Regions from separate parts of the Bradyrhizobium sp. HKCCYLRH3099 genome, predicted to be linked through region 1. Evidence: predicted binding sites of a transcription regulator. Region 1 holds the regulator's gene; each other region holds the start of a gene.
The links. The regulator PhoB, encoded in region 1, activates phosphate uptake and scavenging genes when phosphate is short. The targets are predictions, from matches to a motif close to TGTCATNNANCTGTCAT.
Positions count from the first base shown of each region.

Region 2: a site for PhoB is predicted at 3,227-3,243, ahead of ACQR1Y_RS01720 (alkaline phosphatase D family protein). Genes of this name have one in related genera too.
Region 3: a site for PhoB is predicted at 1,218-1,234, ahead of ACQR1Y_RS15505 (RNA degradosome polyphosphate kinase). Genes of this name have one in related genera too.
Region 4: a site for PhoB is predicted at 1,674-1,690, ahead of ACQR1Y_RS19110 (alkaline phosphatase D family protein). Genes of this name have one in related genera too.

Region 1 is NZ_JBNPTW010000017.1:5,821-10,581, reverse strand. It holds gene ACQR1Y_RS26360 (HoxN/HupN/NixA family nickel/cobalt transporter) at 1-229, opposite strand, end outside; gene ACQR1Y_RS26355 (trypsin-like serine protease) at 499-1,815, opposite strand; gene phoB (phosphate regulon transcriptional regulator PhoB) at 1,910-2,617, opposite strand; gene phoU (phosphate signaling complex protein PhoU) at 2,634-3,350, opposite strand; gene pstB (phosphate ABC transporter ATP-binding protein PstB) at 3,379-4,200, opposite strand; gene pstA (phosphate ABC transporter permease PstA) at 4,197-4,761, opposite strand, start outside.
Region 2 is NZ_JBNPTW010000001.1:362,955-367,715, reverse strand. It holds gene ACQR1Y_RS01730 (dienelactone hydrolase family protein) at 1-478, opposite strand, end outside; gene ACQR1Y_RS01725 (hypothetical protein) at 778-1,494, shown strand; gene ACQR1Y_RS01720 (alkaline phosphatase D family protein) at 1,553-3,154, opposite strand; gene ACQR1Y_RS01715 (efflux RND transporter periplasmic adaptor subunit) at 4,396-4,761, shown strand, end outside.
Region 3 is NZ_JBNPTW010000006.1:276,261-281,021, forward strand. It holds gene ACQR1Y_RS15505 (RNA degradosome polyphosphate kinase) at 1-1,148, opposite strand, end outside; gene ACQR1Y_RS15510 (chromosomal replication initiator DnaA) at 1,287-1,964, opposite strand; gene ACQR1Y_RS15515 (CDP-alcohol phosphatidyltransferase family protein) at 2,021-2,575, opposite strand; gene purM (phosphoribosylformylglycinamidine cyclo-ligase) at 2,731-3,804, shown strand; gene purN (phosphoribosylglycinamide formyltransferase) at 3,819-4,472, shown strand.
Region 4 is NZ_JBNPTW010000009.1:155,473-160,233, reverse strand. It holds gene ACQR1Y_RS19115 (response regulator) at 1-4, shown strand, start outside; gene ACQR1Y_RS19110 (alkaline phosphatase D family protein) at 27-1,601, opposite strand; gene ACQR1Y_RS19105 (TAXI family TRAP transporter solute-binding subunit) at 1,729-3,087, opposite strand; gene ACQR1Y_RS19100 (4a-hydroxytetrahydrobiopterin dehydratase) at 3,454-3,756, shown strand; gene ACQR1Y_RS19095 (YkvA family protein) at 3,858-4,274, shown strand; gene ACQR1Y_RS19090 (TAXI family TRAP transporter solute-binding subunit) at 4,388-4,761, opposite strand, start outside.

The DNA.
Region 1 (4,761 bases):
AATGGCCGAGCGCGAAGTAAAGACCCGCGGCGCGCGGCGCATCGCCGTCCTGCACCAGCTTGCGGACCACATTGTCGATCGCCGCAATATGATCGGCATCGACGGCGTGGCGGAGGCCGAGCAGCCAGGCCAGCAGCGCGGTGCCGACGATGGCCGGGCGGTCGGCGTAGAGCGCGAACGCCCAGGCCCAGGCGAGCGCATTGGCGAGCACAAGGCCGGCCAGCAGCATCGCATTGCGACGCCCGACCGGCCGCAGCCAGGCTGGAACGAAACGCGCGGAGCGAGGATGATCAATTGGCAAAATCGTCATACTCGGACAAGAGAGCAAGACCTGCGCCAAAAGGCAAGGCTCGCACTGCCGCGCCCAAATCACTTGCAAATCAACCCTCGTCGCCCGTGCGGCTGAGGTTCCCAGCATTGCTTTGGCAATCCGCTATCCGGTCACGCACAAACATTGACCAGCCGGTGTCCAACTCTCTTCCCTTCCTGTCCCTCCCCTCACCGCGCGGATGCGCTCTGCGCGGCGATCTCGCGCCGCACGGCCGCCTCAAACTGGCTGGCGGACGCGGCGAACATCAGCCGCGTCTCCTCGTGGAACGCCGAGAAGATCCCGACCACCACCGGCTCGCCGCCGATCTCGGCCAGGATCGGCGAGCCAGAATAGCCGAAATTGGCAAGGCAATGCACGGTAAGGAGACGGGCGTCCCTGGTCATGCTTGCGCTGCAATTGCGCTGGCCGGTCGGCGAATAGCGCCGCTCCTGGCCATAGCCGATCTCGGAGATCGTACCTGCCTTGGTCGCAGCCGCGAGGTCATCCCGGCTCACGGACTTCACCGCCACCGGCTTCGAGGGCAGCGCATCCTTCAGGATGATCAGCGCCCAGTCGGCTGGCGAGCGGTCCAGCGACCATTTGTCGTGCTGGGTCGGAATGAACTCAGGCGCCACGATCAGCTTGTCGGCGACCGACGAGGCCGCGGGAGTGCCTCTGTTCATGCCAGCGAGGAAATGGACGTTGCCGGGGCTGACCTGCGCGACGCCGTTGAAGACACAATGCGCCGCCGTGAGCACCACGCGCGGCGCCACCAGCGTGCCGGTGCACGAACCTCCCGTGCTGTATTGCGCCACGGTCACGACACCGATCGAGGAGGCCGGCCAGGAGGTGGGATCGACGACGTCGCCGAAGTGGCGGTCGAGACCGAGCAACTGCTCCGCGCGCGGATTGGCAATCCCGGCATCGACCGATTCCGGCTTCGGCCGCCACGCGGCAATGGTGGCCTCGGCCTGGCGCCGCTGCGCTTCGCTGAGCTTCACTCTCTGAATCTCGCGGCCGGCCGACCTGACGCCGTTGCGGCCGGCCATCACGAGCCAGGCATAACCCTGGATGACGTCCCGGGTCATGACCTCGCCGTCGAGCATCATCAGGCCTAGCATGTATTGCGACTGGGCAAAGCCCTGCGCGGCGGCGCGATTGAACCAGCGGGCGGCTTCGCCGTGATCGCGGGCGGCGCCTTCACCGTTGAAATAGGCGATGCCGAGATAATGCTGGGCGACGGCGAGCCCTTGATCGGCGGCCTTGCGGTACCAGACCAGCGCCTCCGCCTGGTTGCGCGGGGCGCCCAGGCCGAAGGCCTGCATGAATCCGACATTGAACTGCGCGCGCGCGTCGCCCTTGGCGGCGAGCGGCTGGAGCCGGCGTAACGCCGCCGCCGGCTGTCCATTCGAAGCCGCAGCGACGGCGTCCTCGAGCTCGGCGGCCGCGGCATTGCCGGCAGCCACAAGCAACAAGGCTAACAAGATAGCGAACGTCCTGATCATTGTGTCTGCCGAGGTCCGACCATGATGATGGGAACTCGATCACACAGGATCAAGACGGCAACGGCGTGACCGCGCGATCAGGCCTGCTCGCCCGTCACGCCTGCTCCGACTTGGCGAAGCGGTCGTCCAGCGCATAGCCGGCGCCACGCACGGTGCGGATCGGATCCTGCTCGCGGCCGGGATTGAGCAGCTTGCGCAGGCGGCCGATGTGCACGTCCACCGTGCGCTCATCGATATAGATGTCGCGGCCCCAGACGCTGTCGAGCAACTGCTCGCGGCTGAACACGCGGCCGGGATGCTCGAGGAAGAATTCGAGCAGGCGGTATTCGGTCGGGCCGAGATCGATCGGCCGGCCCGAACGCGCGACGCGGCGCTTCTCGCGGTCGAGCTCGATGTCGCCATAGGACAAGACGGTCGCCAGCCGCTCCGGGCTCGCGCGCCGCAGCAGGCCCTTCACGCGCGCCAGCAGCTCCGGCACCGAGAACGGCTTGACGATGTAGTCGTCGGCGCCGGTCGCAAGCCCCCGCACACGCTCGCTCTCCTCGCCGCGCGCGGTGAGCATGATGATCGGCAGCTGCTTGGTCTCGGACCGCGCCCGCAGCCGCCGGCACAGCTCGATGCCGGACAGGCCCGGCAGCATCCAGTCGAGCACGACCAGATCGGGCACGCGCTCCTTGAGCCGCGTGTCGGCCTCGTCGCCGCGCGCGACGGTCTCGACCTCGTAGCCTTCGGCCTCGAGGTTGTAGCGCAGCAGCGTCGTCAGCGCCTCCTCGTCCTCAACCACCAGAATTCGCGCACCCATGTCGAAATCGTCTTTCTCAGTTACCGGGGATCGTGGTCGCGAAGCTGGTCATGTCGCCTTTCGGGCGCTTGTCCATGATCTGCTGGCCCTCGATCATATAGAACACCGTCTCGGCGATGTTGGTGGCGTGGTCGCCCATCCGCTCGATGTTCTTGGCGCAGAACATCAAATGGATGCAAAACGAGATGTTGCGCGGGTCTTCCATCATGTAGGTCAGGAGCTCGCGGAACAGCGAGGTGCAGATCGCATCGACCTCCTCGTCGCCCTTCCACACCGTCATCGCCGCCGGCAGGTCATGCGCCGCATAGGCGTCCAGCACCGTCTTGACCTGCGACTGCACCAGGTCGGTCATGTGCTCGAGGCCGCGGATCAGCTTCAGCGGATGGAAGTCGCTCTCCAGCGCGGCGACGCGCTTGCCGATGTTCTTGGCGAGGTCGCCGATGCGCTCCAGATCGGTGGCGACGCGCATCGCGCCGACGATCTCGCGCAAATCCACCGCCATCGGCTGGCGGCGGGCGATCGTCAGCACCGCGCGCTCCTCGATGATGCGCTGCAGCTTGTCGACCTCGGCGTCGGCGGCGACCACCTTCTGGCCGAGCGCCACGTCGCGCCGCACCAGCGCGTCGACGGAATCGACGATCAGCCGCTCGGCGAGGCCGCCCATCTCCGACACCAGCCGGGTCAGGTCCTGCAGATCGCTGTCGAACGCCTTGGCGGTATGTTCACTGGCCATGTTGATCTCCTGAAGAATGCTGTCGGCGTCAGCCGAACCGGCCGGTGATGTAGTCCTGGGTCCGCCGATCGCTCGGCGAGGTGAAGATCTTGCTGGTCTCGTCGAACTCGATCAGTTCGCCGAGATACATGAAGGCGGTCTTGTCGGAGACGCGCGCCGCCTGCTGCATGTTATGGGTGACGATCGCGATCGTATAGTTCTCCGCGAGCTCCTGGATCAGCTCCTCGACCTTGGCGGTCGAGATCGGGTCGAGCGCCGAGCATGGCTCGTCGAACAGGATCACCTCGGGCCGGACGGCGACCGTGCGCGCGATGCACAGGCGCTGCTGCTGGCCGCCGGACAGCGACAGGCCGGAGGCGTTGAGCTTGTCCTTGACCTCGTTCCACAGCGCGCCGCCGCGCAGCGCCTTCTCGACGCGGTCGTCCATCTCGGACTTCGAGATCTTCTCATAGAGCCGGATGCCGAAGGCGATGTTCTCGTAGATCGTCATCGGGAACGGCGTCGGCTTCTGGAACACCATGCCGACCCGCGCGCGCAGCAGATTGAGATCGAGCTTGGGATCGAGGATGTTGGTGTTGTCCAGCATCAGCTGGCCGGTGGCGCGCTGGCCCGGATAGAGATCGTACATCCGGTTGAAGATGCGCAGCAGGGTGGACTTGCCGCAGCCGGACGGGCCGATGAACGCCGTGACGCGGTTGGTGCCCAGCGTCAGGTTGATGTTCTTCAGCGCGTGATGATCGCCGTAATAGAAGTTCAGGTTGCGCGCGGTCACCTTGGCCGGCGCCTCGGGGAGCGGCTGGCCGTGAAGGGTGTGAGCGGGCTGACTGACGGAGACGGACAGTTCGGTCATTTCGTTTTCCTCTCGGCGCCGAGAATGCGTGCACCGACGTTCAAAGCGAGCACGGCCAGAGTGATGAGAAGGGCTCCGCTCCAGGCCAACTGCTTCCAATAGGCATACGGGCTCTGCACGAAGTTGTTGATGGTGACAGGCAGGTTCGCCATCGTCTTGGAGAGGTTGAGGCTCCAGAACTGGTTCGACAGCGCGGTGAACAGGAGCGGCGCGGTTTCGCCGGCGACGCGGGCGGTCGCCAGCAGCACGCCGGTGATGAGGCCGGAGCGCGCCGCGCGGTAGGCGATGCGGCGGATCACCAGCGAGCGCGGCAGGCCGAGCGCCGAGGCTGCCTCGCGCAGCGGGTTGGGCACCAGCAGCAGCATGTCCTCGGTGGTGCGCAGCACGACGGGGATCACGATGACGGCCAGCGCCAGCGCACCGGCGATGGCCGAGAAGCCGCCCATCGGCACCACGACGGCGCCATAGATGAACAGGCCGATGATGATCGACGGCGCCGACAGCAGGATGTCGTTGATGAAGCGGATCACCGAGGTCAGGCGGTCGTTGCGGCCGTATTCG
Region 2 (4,761 bases), on a different contig from region 1:
TGAAATTGAGCCGGCCGAGCAGCGCCTGGTTGGTGCTGGTGGCGGTGAGACCGCGCCCGGTGAAGCCGTCGATCACGAAGGTCGAGATCCCCATCGCGTTGAAGCTGCGGCTCCAGGCCGCGATATTGCCGCCGACGCCGCCGGAGCCGTGCATCAGCACGACCACCGGCATCCGGCCGCTGCCCTGCGCGACGCGCAGCTCGCCGGCCAAGGTGACCGGCTTCCCGCCCTCGTCGCCGGCAAGGAACTGCCGGTCGGACAACGTGAGCGAAGGGATCGGATACATCTCGATCCGCGCCGGCAGGTCCTTGGAAATACCCTGGGCCTCTGTGCCGAGCGAAACACTGACTAAGGTGAGCAGTGCCAGGGCAGCCGTCGTAACCAGGTTTCGCCAGCACTGAGCAGCGTAGCGCGCCACAGGCGCAAAACAAACATGCGCGGCATGTGCGATCCGCGCCGCACCACCGTATCGCTCCATCGGCATGCTCCTGGTCTGCCGCTTTTTGGCGCGGCTTTGGATCCGAGTAGAACGGGCGCGGGAGAAACTGTCAAACTCGTGCCAGAGTTGTGTCCACGATGAGCAGTGGACAATTTGGCCGAGGGAGGAGGAATGATGCGCCGCACGAATCTACGTCGGATACCTATGGAGCCGGGCGGCGAGCGAAGAAGTTAGAAGTCTGTCATATAGTCGCGGTCTATTCAGCGCCCAGATGGGCGGCGTAGGGGGCGCCGTGGTGCGAGCCGCTGCTGCTTCCGTCGCATTGCAGGGACGAGCCGGTGACAACTGCTGAGAACGTGCTGCCGTGGAAAAACGCGCCCGACGCCGTGGCTTGCAACTATGCGCTTGGCCATTTGTTTCGCAATGTTCCGGCGTGCCTGACGATCGACGGACGCATTCATGCCGAGACCTACATGTCCGCTGTCGGAGCGATCGCGGGTTATGCCGCTCAGCGCACGCTGTTTGCGGCCAGCCCGCCTGTTGTTGGGGGCAATATCAACCGGCTGACCGTCAAATCCGGCGACGAATATTGGTTTGGCGATTCCCTCAACAACATGCTCGTGCCGGAAACGCAGGCCGATGGAAATCGCTGCGTCTGGTCGCTGGCAGCTGGCGGCGCTCTCGGAGCAGGCCTGAAGATCGAGCAGATGCCGAAGCTGGGTGCAATGTTCGAACATGTGGCGTCGACGATTGGTGGACCCGATGAAGGCAGGTCATCGGTCCCTGCACCGCACCAGGCTCACGTAGCGGCACGCGATCTATTGAAGGCGGTTTGGCCGGTGGCAATAGTCTGTTTCGCCGGAAAAATCCCTGGCGCCGGTCGCGAGTTCGGCATCGCCCCAATCGCGTGGTGGTCTGCGATCGCTGCGCAGGCAGCAAGCCGTCCCATTCATGATGTGAGAGGCGTATTGTCTCCAGATATCGCGCTGACCTTGTTGATGGAGTCGGCCATCTACTGCAGCAAGCTTGACCAGGCACGTATCGAAGCGGCCTAGCTGCTGAACGCCTGATGTCTGCAAGACAGCCGTCCAATTGGCGGCCGCGGTAGGCGCCTCACGCGTCGACCAGCCCCGGCTTGCCCGCGAGCGTGACGAACGACCGCGCGGTCGACACCGTGCCGTCGGCGACGCTGATGCGGTCGACGACGCGGTAGTCGGCCTGCCAGCGGTTGGGCGTCACGACATGGCGGATGTAGCCGCGCTGGTTGCTGAAGAACTTCAGGTGCGGATTGTTGGCCATCAAGGTCGGCTCGTTGTCGTAGCGCGCGAAGCCGTCACCGTCGGACGAGATCGAGGTCGCCAGGAATTCCACGCCGACGCAGGGCGAGGCCGGGTTGCGCCAGTCCTGCTTGAGTTCGAGCGCGACGCCCTTGTGCAGGTCGCCGGTCAGCACCACCGTGTTGGTGATGCCGGCCTCGCGCAGCATCTGCATGACGCGGTCGCGCGCGGCGCTGGCGCCGTCCCATTTGTCGAGGCTGCGCAGCGGCGCGTCCGACGACGGCAGCCATGGGAACGAGCGCCAATCGAACGGGGCGAACATCACCTGCTGCGCCAGCACCTGCCAGGTCGCGCGGCTGCCGCGCAGGCCGTCGGCCAGCCAGCGCTCCTGCTGCGCGCCCATCATGGTGCGATCGGGCTCGCTGGCCTCCGCACAGTCCTTGATGCCGTCGCCGCAGGGCTGCTTCGAGCGGTATTGCCGCGTGTCGAGCACGGCGATGTCGGCGAGCCGGCCGAAGGCGAGGCGTCGATAGGCGAGAACGTCCGGCCCGCGCGGCAGCTGCGCCCGCCGCACCGGCATGTGCTCATACCAGGCCTGGAACGCGGCCGCGCGCCGGAACAGGAATACCTCCGGCGGCGTATCGCGGCTGTCGCGGTCGCCGGCCCAGTTGTTCATCACCTCATGGTCGTCGAAGCTCGGCAGGAACGGGCACGAGGCGTGCGCGGCCTGCAGGTCGGGATCGGTCTTGTAGAGCGCATAGCGCTGCCGGTACTCAGGCAGCGTGTAGCAGGTAGCGAAGTTCTTCGGCATCGGGCGCGGCAGCGCCACGCCCTTGTGGTCGGCGGCATAGGGATGTTCGTAGATGTAGTCGCCGTAGTGGAAGACGAAGTCGAGCTGGTCCTGCGCGATCGCGCGCCACGCCGTGTAGTAGCCGCGATCCCATTCCTGGCAGCCTGCCGAAGCGAAGCGCATCTGCGCGACGTCGGCGCCGGCCGCGGGAAAGGTCCGCGCACGCCCGACCGGGCTCTCCGCCTCGGGCAGGCGGAACCGATAGTAGTAGTCGCGCCCGGGAGCGAGGCCCGCGACCTCGACATGCACGGAGTGCCCGAGCTCCATGCGGGCGATCGCAAGTCCAGACTGCACGATGTCCTTCATCCCCGCATCGCTGGCGACCTCCCAGCTCACCTCGCGGGGCAGCGCGATCATCCCGCCGCGCGGCTGCAGCGGCTCGGGCGCGAGCCGGGTCCAGATCACGAAGCCGTCGGGAGCGGGGTCACCGGAGGCGACGCCGAGCGTGAACGGGTTGGATTTCAGCGCCGGCGTCTGCGCCCGCGCGATGTGCGTGAGCGGCGCGCCGAGCGGCAGCAGGCCGGCCTGCAATGCCATGCGGAGCAATGTTCGCCGGTCGAGGCCGGAGCTGATCGGGAATCTGGGCATGGCGGCAGTCTAGCCGCCGGAGCCGCGCCTTGCATCAGGCTTCGCAAGGCCGTCTCCTCCTGGGCCTTGTCTGTCACGGAGTCATGACAGCAGATCGCAACGGTCTTGACGCCGTTGATATGTCACCTGCACGACGGGCAATCTCCGCATGGCGCGCATGTCCAAACCGCCCGTCGTGCCAGTTTGTCGCGCATGCATCCCTTGCCTCGTCGGGCAAATCACCCTCACAGTCTCGCGCATCCCGGCTCGCTGAAGAGGGACGTTTCGCGATCGTCACGAACGTCGAGCCGGAGATGCGATGGGCGCGTCGCTCTGCAGCCTGATGTCACAGTCGGGCCGACGAACGGAGTGAGGCGACGGCGAAGTGGTGTGGTCCTGGTCTCCCGACGCTGAGACCAAGCCGGTGGTGATGATCCGCTGGTGACGGGGGCAAGACAGCCGGTCCCCGGGGAGAGCACCTATAACCCGCAAAACCGTCGCGCAGGGAAGGCCGGATATTGGGCTGAACCTGTGGTTCTGCCGCGTGCTTATTTGCTGCACGCGGACCGCGGGTGTCAGTCGATACCCGGTCTTCCCTGCGCCTCTTCGTCCAGAGAAGAGGTTGGCCGAATGCAAAGCTCGGGCGCAAGTCGCCGCGGGATCGCTTCGTCATATCCGCTGTTTGACGCGTCCAGGCCAATGCACATCCAGCGGACGATGTCATGCAGTGACATCAACGGAGTCGGTGTGATGACACCAGATGACGGCATCGTGAACGATCCGTTAGCAGCTCGACGAAAGCTTGAGAATATGCGCGCCGGGAGAGGCCAATCGGAGGCAAGGCGCCTCTCGACCGCGTCGGAGCGGGACTGATGAGCAGCGAACTCCGCGAAAAAATGTCGCGCAGTCTGCAGCGTCACTGATCCGTAACGGATATGCGGTCGTCTTATCGTGGCGGGCTCATGCGCTATCTCGTGGCCCGCGTCGAATGGGAGGACCGCGACAAAGTGCGCAGCCGCCGTCGATGTCCTCGGCGTCGTTGTCGCAGGCGGCGTTTTGTTCAGGAAAGAAGCTGGCCGGGAGCTAACAGGTCACCTATGTAACCGCCGCACGAAAGTTCGTCAGCTCGCGACCGTGGTATACGGCGCGCCAAGTTTGTGAGCGACGACCTGGGGCAGGGCGACCGGTCATTCTTCGATGATCGGACCGGCCCTGAATCGACCCGGGAATGATGCGCGCCGCGAAGTAATCAGATGGGCTTCATGTTGAAAGAGCAGTTGATCCGTTCTGCCGGTGCGATGGTCTGTGGCGCATCGCTCCTGACGCTTGCGGCGTGCAGTGACCGCAATGCCGCCTCGGCGCCGGGAACCGGTAATCCTCCGGAGGTTGGCGTCGTCAATGTCATCTCGGCGCCGGTGACCTTGACCAAGGACCTGCCGGGACGGATCACGTCGATGCGGATTGCGGAGGTGCGTCCACGCGTCAGCGGCATCGTCGTCGAGCGCAGCTTTCAGCAGGGCGCGATGGTCGAGGCGGGCGCCGTGCTCTACCGGATCGATCCGGCTCCGTTCGAGGTCGAGCTCGAGAAGGCGCGCGCCGCGCTCGCCAAGGCCGAGGCCGTGCTCTAT
Region 3 (4,761 bases), on a different contig from region 1:
ACATCGGGATCGCGCGCCGCCTGCTGCAGGAATTGTACGACGACGTCGAACGACTCGTAGGGGTGGTGGACGATCAGGTCCTTCTGCCGGATCGCAGCAAAAATGTCGCCGCCATGGTCGCGCACCCGCTCGGGATGGCGCGGCACATAGGGCGCGAATTCCAGGTCGGGCCGGTCGACGCGCGTCAGCTGCGACAGCTCGTTCATCGCCAGCACGCCGTCGACCACGAACACCTCGTCGTCGGTGGTCGCCAGCGCATCCTGCACGAAGTGGCGCAGCTCCTCCGGCATGTTGGCCTCGATCTCGAGCCGGATCACCGAGCCGCGGCGGCGGCGCTTCAGCGCGGTCTCGAACAGCCGCACCAGATCCTCGGCCTCTTCCTCGATCTCGATCTCGCTGTCGCGGATGATGCGGAAGGCGCCCTGGCCCTTGACCGTGTAGCCGGGAAACAGGCGGCCGATGAACAGGCTGGTCGCCTGTTCCAGGGTAATCAGGCGGATCACGCCGTCCTTGGCGCCGGGGAAGCGGATGAAGCGGTCGATCTTGCCGGGCATGCGGATCAGCGCGTTCATCGGCCGGCCGTCGGCGGTGCGCGTGAGCTGCAGCGCCACGGTGAAGCCGAGGCTCGGGATGAACGGGAACGGATGCGCCGGGTCGATCGCGAGCGGCGTCAGCAGCGGGAAGATGTTGGCGAGGAAGTGGTCCTCGATCCAGGCCCGCTCGCTCTTGGTGACATCCTGGCCGTCCACCAGCACGATGCCGAGCTCGGCGAGGAATTTTCGCAGGTCGCGCCAGATCGCCTGCTGGTCGATCGCGAGCTGCGACACGGTCTCGTTGATCAGCTTCAGCTGCTCGATCGGCGTCAGCCCGTCTGGACTGCGCTCGGCGATGCCCTCGCGCACCTGGGCGCGGATGCCGGCGACGCGGACCATGAAGAATTCATCAAGGTTGTTGGCTGAAATCGACAGGAACCGCACCCGCTCCAGCGCCGGGTGGCGCGGATTGACCGATTCCTCGAGCACGCGACGATTGAAATGCAGCCAGGACAGTTCCCGGTTGATGAAGCGCTCGGGGCTCGAGGCGATCTCGAGCCCGGCAGCCGTAACCGGCTCTTGTGCTGCAATCTCAGTCACTTGCTCAATATCCATCAGAACTCGATCCATATTCGGTCACGGCGCCAAATCAGGGCGCGAGTGCCAACCAGTAGCGCAGGCCGTATGACAGAGGGATGACGTCGCCGGCACCATTGAGGTTCCGGCGAAGGCTGCCGTCAAGATGGCCGGCGGTCACACGCTGCGGAGCAGCTCGGCCGCCAGGGCACGGGTGACGGGCCGTCCGAGCCGCAGCGACTCGTTGTCGAGCATTGCGATGGTCTCGCGCGCCGCCGCATAGGATCGCTCGATGCGGCTCGCCAGGTAGCTCACGACCGTCTCGTCGATCGAAAGCTGCCGGTCCGCCGCGAGCTTGACGATCAGGGCTCGAAACAGCTGGTCGTCGGGCGGCAGCAGGGTGACCACCGGGACGGCGCGCAGCCGCGACCTCAGGTCGGCCAGCGCAATCGGCAGGCTCGCCGGTGCCTCGCGGGCGGTGATCAGCACGAAGGCTTCGTCCTGGCGCGCCAGGTTCAGCAGATGAAACAGCGCCCGTTCATCGAGATCGGCGGCCGTGAGGTCCTCCAGCACCAGCGCGCCGGTGGCGAGCGCCCCGGGGACGGCGCCGGCCTCCAGCGCATGCGCCGACAGCGAGCGGGCGCCGGCCTGCTCGGCCCAGATCGCGGCGAGATGGCTCTTGCCGGAGCCGTCGGGGCCGACCAGGAACATCGTCCGGGCCGGCCATTCCGGCCATGCGTCGACCAGAGCGAGCCCGGACGCGTTGCCGGGACCTTCGAAGAAGTTGTCCCGTGTCAGGCTCTCCGCGTGCGGCAGGGCAAGGGCCAGCTGGCGAGGGGGAATGTGGCTGGCCAAGATCGACGTGCTCCGTAACGTGGCGTGCCCGAGGTCCGCGACAGCTCTTGAGAGGATCAGCGGACTTCAATGGTGCTCATGTGGCGCACCCAGTCGACCAGATACAGCCCGACCGACACGAGCGTAAAGACCGTGACCAGCACCATCAGCACCGCGTCGTAAGGCTTGGGCTCGAAGCCGAAGCTGAGTGAGGCGAGCACGAGCGCGGCAAATCCGACCTGGGCTGCCGTGTTCAGCTTGGAGACCATCAACGGCTTCATCGCGACCGGCCGGTCGAACAGCCAGGAGACGATCACCGCGGCCACGATCATGATGTCGCGCGAAACCACCAGGATGACGATCCAGCGCGGGATGGCGCCCCAGATGCCGAGCGTGACGAAGATCGAGACCAGCAGGGCCTTGTCCGCCAGCGGGTCGAGCAGGGCGCCGAGCTCGGAGCGGAGATTGAATCGCCGCGCCAGGAAGCCGTCGACGGCATCGCTCACGCCGGCCACCACGAACACCAGAAACGCGACCTCCATCTCTCCGGCCGCGATGGCCCAGACCACGATCGGCACCAGCAGGATTCGGCCCAGCGTAATCAGATTGGGGATAGAGTGGGGAATGGTCACGCAGCTGGTCCCGACGACAACTCGATCAAAACTTAACCCACTTCCGTGCGAAGCGAACCGGTCGGTTCCTAGATAGGGTGGGGACGAGCCCCCTGCGAGCCATTGCGCGCAGCCGGATTCCGACGTAACCAGCGGTCAGATTAGGGGTTTTTACCATGACCGAGCGCAAGAACGGGCTCACTTATGCAGATTCGGGCGTCGATATCGATGCCGGAAACCGTCTGGTCGATCTGATCAAGCCCATGGTGCGCGCCACCGCCCGCGCCGGCGCGGATGCCGAGATCGGCGGCTTCGGCGGCCTGTTCGATTTGAAGGCCGCCGGCTTCAAGGATCCGATCCTGGTGGCCGCGACCGACGGCGTCGGCACCAAGGTCAAGATCGCGATCGAGACCGGGCTGCATGGCGGCATCGGGATCGATCTCGTTGCCATGTCGGTCAACGATCTCGTGGTGCAGGGCGCCGAGCCGCTGTTCTTCCTCGACTACTTCGCCTGCGGCAAGCTCGACCCGGAGGCGACCGCCTCGATCGTCGCCGGTATTGCCGAAGGCTGCCGCGAATCCGGCTGCGCGCTGATCGGCGGCGAGACGGCCGAAATGCCGGGCCTTTACAAGGACGGCGACTACGATCTCGGCGGCTTTGCCGTCGGCGCAGCCGAGCGCGGCACCCTGCTGCCGTCGCCGGACATCGCGGCCGGCGACCTGGTGCTCGGCCTGGCCTCCTCGGGCGTGCATTCCAACGGCTACTCGCTGGTGCGCAAGATCGTCGCCCAATCGGGCCTCGGCTTCGATGCGCCGGCGCCGTTCGCGCCGGTGCTGACGCTGGGTGCGGCACTGCTGACGCCGACGCGGCTCTACGTGAAATCCTGCCTGCGCGCGATCCGCGAGACCGGCGCGGTCAAGGGGCTGGCACATATCACCGGCGGCGGCTTCACCGACAACATCCCGCGCGTGCTGCCGAAGCATCTCGGCGTCTCGATCGACCTGACGCATCTGCCGGTGCTGCCGGTGTTCAAATGGCTGGCCGGGCAGGGCGGCATCGCCGAGCGCGAACTGCTGCGCACCTTCAATTGCGGGATCGGCATGATCGTGATCGTCAAGGCCGAGGCCGTCGACGCCGTCACCGAGGTGTTCACCGCCAATGGCGAGCACGTGGCCCGCCTCGGTGAAGTGGTCGCGGCGTCGGGCGAGGAGCGCGTGATCTACACCGGCGCGCTCGATCTGGCTCTGTGAGACGAGCTGCCACGATGAAGCGCCGCGTCGCCATCCTGATCTCCGGTCGCGGTTCGAACATGGCCGCGCTGATCCGCGCTGCGACGCAGCCGGGCTTTCCGGCCGAGATCGCCGTCGTGATCTCGAACCGCGCGGACGCCGCCGGACTGCAGAAGGCTGCGGAGAGCGGCATCGCGGTCGAGGTGATCGAGAGCAAGCCGTTCGGCAAGGACCGCGCCGGCTTCGAGGCCAAGCTGCAGGCGGCGCTGGACGCGCGCGGCATCGAGATCATCTGCCTGGCCGGCTTCATGCGGCTGTTCACGGCCGAGTTCGTGCAGCGCTGGTATGGCAGGATGCTCAACATCCATCCCTCGCTGCTGCCGTCTTTCCCTGGCCTTGATCCGCACGGCCAGGCGCTGCGCGCCGGCGTGAAGCTCTCCGGCGCGACCGTGCATTTCGTGATTCCCGAGACGGACGCCGGCCCAATCGTGATGCAGGGCGCGGTCGTGGTGCGGGACGACGACACCGCCGACACGCTGTCGGAGCGCATCCTCGGCGTCGAGCACCGGATCTATCCGGAAGCGCTGAAGCTGCTGGCGAGAGACCAGGTGCGGCTGGAAGGCGATCTCTGCAAGACCACCGCGACGGAGCAGGCGGACCAGATGATGATCTGGCCGATGGTTTCGTAGTTGGGGCGTTGTTGCCGGGTGAGGGATCTTGTCTGCGGAGAGAGTGCGCTCGCGGAAAGAACCCCTCGCCCGAGTGAGTATGACGCTGCCACCGTCTGGCCCTCTCCCACCCTGGCGAAGCTTTGCTTCGCCAGGGTGGGAGAGGGCATCGCCGGCCGATCTGCGGGCTCGCTTGGGTGAGGGGTTTCTTTCCGCAGGAACAGCCGTGTATCGCCCGCGCTGAGCCTGCGTTCGGACAAAAAAATCCCCGGCAGGGCCGGGGGCGCATCAAGGGCTGACGAAGTCTGGT
Region 4 (4,761 bases), on a different contig from region 1:
CTAGTCGTCGCCGCAGCGAAACGCCGTCAGCCCAGCTTCGGATCGAGCGTGGTCGACCACAGCGCAACGTCGGCACGGTCGCGCAGGGTCACGGTCATCTGGCCGCTCGCCCCGTCGATCTTGACGTGACCGAAGAACTGCATGCCGGCCGACGGCGGCAGGTTCTGCTTGTCGAGACCGGGCGCCTTGATGAAGCGCACCTCGGGGCCGAAGGTGTTGTCGAGGTCGTTCGGACCGAACGTGCCGGCATGCAGCGGACCCGAGACGAACTCCCAGAACGGCTCGAAGTCCTGGAATTGCGCCTTGTTGGGATCGTAGTAGTGCGCGGCGGCGTAGTGCACGTCGGCCGTCAGCCATACGGTATTCTGGATCGGCGCCGTCTTGATGAAGCGCAGGATCTCGGCGATCTCCAGCTCGCGGCCGCGCGCCGGACCGTCGCCCTGCGCGATCGCCTCGGAGCCCTTTTTGTTGGCCGCGTCATCATAGACGATCAGGCTGAGCGGCATGTCGGAGGCGATCACCTTCCAGGTCGCGCGCGAATTCAGCAGCGCCCGCTTCAGCCAGCGCATCTGCTCCGGCCCGATGAAGTAGGACGACGGGCCATAGCTGTCCTCGAGGTTCGGACCGTTGGCACCGCGATAGCTGCGCTCGTCAAGCACGAACACATCGAGATGCGGGCCGTAATTGATCGTGCGATAAACCCGGCCCGGCTCAACGATGCTCTCGCGCATCGGATACATTTCGTGGAAGGCCCGCGCGGCGCGCGCCGCGAGCAGCTGGATGTTGCGCTCCTTGTAGGCCGCCGGCAGGTCCTTGGAGGCCGACCAGTTGTTGGTCACCTCGTGATCGTCCCATTGCACGAAGATGGGCACCTCGGCATTGAAGGCCCGCACGTTCTCGTCGAGGAAATTGTACTTGTGAGCGGCGCGGAATTCGTCGAGCGTCTCGGCGACCTTGGCCTTCTCCTCCACGGTGAGGTTCTTCCAGACCTTGTTGTCCGGCAGCTTGACTTCGGACTTGATCGGACCATCGGCATAGATGGTGTCGCCGGAATGCAGGAAGAAATCCGGACGATGCTTCTTCATCGTCGCGAAGGTGAACATGCCGCCATCGTCGGGATTGATGCCCCAGCCCTGGCCGGCGACGTCGCCGCCCCAGACGAACGACACGTCGCGTTTGTTGCCTGGCGCGGTGCGGAAGCGGCCGACCATTGGCTCGCTCTCGACGGCGGTGTGGGAGAGGTCGCGGAATTTGACGCGGTAGAAGATGTCCTGGCCGCTCGGCAGATTGTCGATCAGCATCTTGGCGGTGAAGTCGCTCTCCGGCAGCACCGCGATCGGCGGCAGCGCGCGGGCGTCCTTGAACGATTCGGTGGTCGCGACCTCGACCAGCATCTGCGACGGCCGGTCGGCACGCGCCCACACCACGCCGCCGTCCATGCTGACATCGCCGGACTGCACGCCATGGGTGATCTGCGGCCGGTCGGCCGCGCGGCTGAGATAGGGGGTCGCAAGCGTCGTGACGCCGGCGGCAGCGGCCGTCGAGAGGAAGCGGCGGCGCGACAGACGAAGCGACGGCGGGCGGACAAGATGAGCGGTCATGGGAATCTCCTGATCGGCTCGCGCGCGAAAAAGGACGCGCAGCGCCATGGCCGGCAGACCTAGGAAAGATTGATGACGCTGCAATTACACGGCTGGTCGAGACGCACGCGGCAGGCGCGGCGCCGGCTCACGTCCCGGCGGCGCGGAGCTGAGCGCTGGTCCGCTGCAGGTTGGCCGGCATGCTCATCAGGATCAGCTTGCGGTCGGCCACCGCGTTGTGGAACTGCTCGAGCGCGATGTTGAACGCGGTCAGCGCGGCGTGCTCGATCGCGCCGTCCTCGAAGCAGGTCAGCGTGTTGCGCAGGATCTCGTCGGCCTCGGCCTGGAGCTGGTCGAGCTCCTCGGTCGAATCGCTCTTGCGCGCGATCGTGATCATCTCCAGCAGCCGGTCGCGCAGCGAGGTGTTGATGGTGCGCTCGTCGCGCTTGAGATAGCCCGCGAACCAGGCGCCGGCCGAGCCCATCGCAGACAGCGCCATCAAGCTCCACCAGATGTAGTCGCTGTAGCGGTCGAGGAAGGTCTTCTCCTCGCCGTCGACGAATGCGGCGGCACCGGGATGAGCGGGAATCGCGGCGTCCTTGTCGGTGTCGGGCGTTTCGATCTTGGCGGTGAGCGGGAATTCCGACAGCAGCTGCTGGCGGGCCGAGAACAACTGATGCGTAAAGGCCGAGACGGTGGAATCGGCGAGACCCTTGCGGGCAACAACGTGGTGGTTGAAGCTGATCGTCTTGACTTCGTCTTCCGGACGGTCAGGCGAGCCGCCGAACGCGCCCGAGGGAATCTCGGCGGCCTCGTACTCCGGATGGTTCTGCGCGATGGCCTCGGCCGAATCGATCGCCAGGAAGGTCGGCGTGCCGCCGTCCTTGGTGGCGGCCGCGATCGCATCGGCGGTGATCTTGCTGTTGATCGGCCCGGCGGCGAGATAGACGTCCGCCTTCTGGTTACGGACGGCTTCGGCGGCCTCGGTGATCGGGAATTGCACGATCTCGACCTTGCCGGCATCGACGCCATACTGGTGCAGGATCACCTTCAGCAAGTTGGCGTTGGCCGGGGTGCGGCCGATGATGCCGACCTTGTGGCCGGCGAGCTGGGAAATCTTGGTGATCTTGGCGCCGCTCTTGCGGCCCTTGCCCTTGCCGGCCGGCGGCACCCAGAGCACGGCCACGTTCTTGCGCAGGGTGGCGACGGCCTGCGCGTTCTTCGGCACCTCGAGATCGCCGCGCACGATCGCGAGGTCGACCTTGCCGGCAGCCAGCGCCTGCGCACTCTCGCCGGCGCCTTCCGTCGGTACCGGGCGGAGCCGGACATAGGCGTGGTTCTGCGAGAACGCCTGGGTGAGGGCCTGGACGACCTTGAGGTCGTCACTGTTCGGCGGACCGACCGCGATCTTGAGCACGACCGGCCGCATGGCAAAATAGTACGCACCCGCCAGCGCGCCGACGATCGCGAGGATCCCGGCGATGACGATGAACACGGCAGGGCGCATCTGGGAGCGCTGTGCTGGCGTGGTCTGGGTGTCTGCCAGGTCCGTTCCTCCGGTCACCTCGAGCCGGGAAACGACGCCAGGGGCGGCTTCGTCCGGCCTCGACCTCCGATAATGCCGAACTGTAGCAAATTTCTTGTCCGCCCGGGGTGACATCTGCGTCATGGTTACCGTGGCACGAGTGCTCGGGCAGACAACCATGGCGAGACGGCGATCCGGCGGCGCTGCTGTGACAAGGCTCTGACGGGGAAGCGGTTTCCAGTCACCGGCCCGAGAGGATCGGGGCGCGTGATCCGGACCGGCGCGATGACCGTAGGGATCCGGACGGATCGATCTGTGCGAGGAAGAGGACGAGAGGAGGACATCGAGATGGCCCAACCACTTTCAGGGGACGCACGCGCCCATGCCTTGCGCGAGCTTTCCGGCTGGTCCGAGCTGAACGGCCGCGACGCCATCACCCGCACCTTCACCTTCAAGGACTTCAACGCGGCATTCGGCTTCATGACGCGGGTCGCATTGATCGCCGAGAAGCAGGACCATCATCCCGAATGGCGCAACGTCTACCGCACGGTCGAGGTGGTGCTTGCCACCCACGACGCCGGAGGCGTGACCGCCCGCGACATCGCGCTTGCCACCGCAATGAACGCGATCGCAAGCGAGATCGGCGACTGACCGAGATCGCTGCCCAGCGACGTCTTGCAGCAGAGGTCGTCATCCCCACATGTCGGCTCGATGGCTGCGCCACCGCGCAGCCTCGGAACCGGAGATCGGACATGGTGTCGGATTCGGCCGACTACAGCGTCGGCTTCGAGCCGGCGGAGCGGCTGGCGCAGGATCGCGAGACGCTTCGCCGTCGTTTCTGGGTGAAGTTCAAGAAGGTCGTTGCGCGGCTTCCGTTCGCCGAGGAGCTGCTCGCGGCCTATTACTGTGCCTTCGACAAGGAGACGCCGCGGCACGTGCAGGTGTCCCTGCTCGGCGCGATCGCCTATTTCGTGCTGCCGTTCGACTTCGTTCCGGACGTGCTGCCGATCCTCGGCTTCACCGACGACGCGGCGGTGCTCGCCACGGCGATCCGCATGGTGACCTCGAACATCACGCCCGATCATCATGCCGCCGCCCGCGCCATGCTCGCGCGACTCGCATCGGACAGGTCCGCGAAAGATTCGGCGGATGACGATCATCGCGACTGAGGGTGGCCACGTCAGGCGGCATGCCCAGGAGACCAAAAGCCCCGCTCGGACATCCGAGCGGGGCTTTTCAGTTCATGCCGACAGAGCCGAGGCGTGCCCGGCGGGCGGTCTCGTCAGCGGCCGCGCGCCTGGGCGCGGGCGCTGCCGGTCTTCTCGGCCTCCCAGGCCTGGTACTGCTTGAACAAGGCTTCGCGATCCGCCTCGCTCGGCAGCGCCTTGCCGGCGTTGCTCTGCTTCAGGAAGTCGTCGAACCGATCGCGCTGCGCGCCCTCCATCGCGTGGCTCTCCAGCCATTTGCTGGCGGCGGGCAGGCGCTGCCAGCCGGCGAGCGGCGCCGACAGCGACACTTCCTTCCACTTCGGATGGAAGGGCGGGTTCTGGAACGCCGGGAATTTGGTGAAGAACGCATCGACGAAGGTCGCGAGCTTGCGGTAGCGGTCGGTGTTCGGCGCCCAATTATAGGCGGCAAGCACCGCGGGCACCGCGA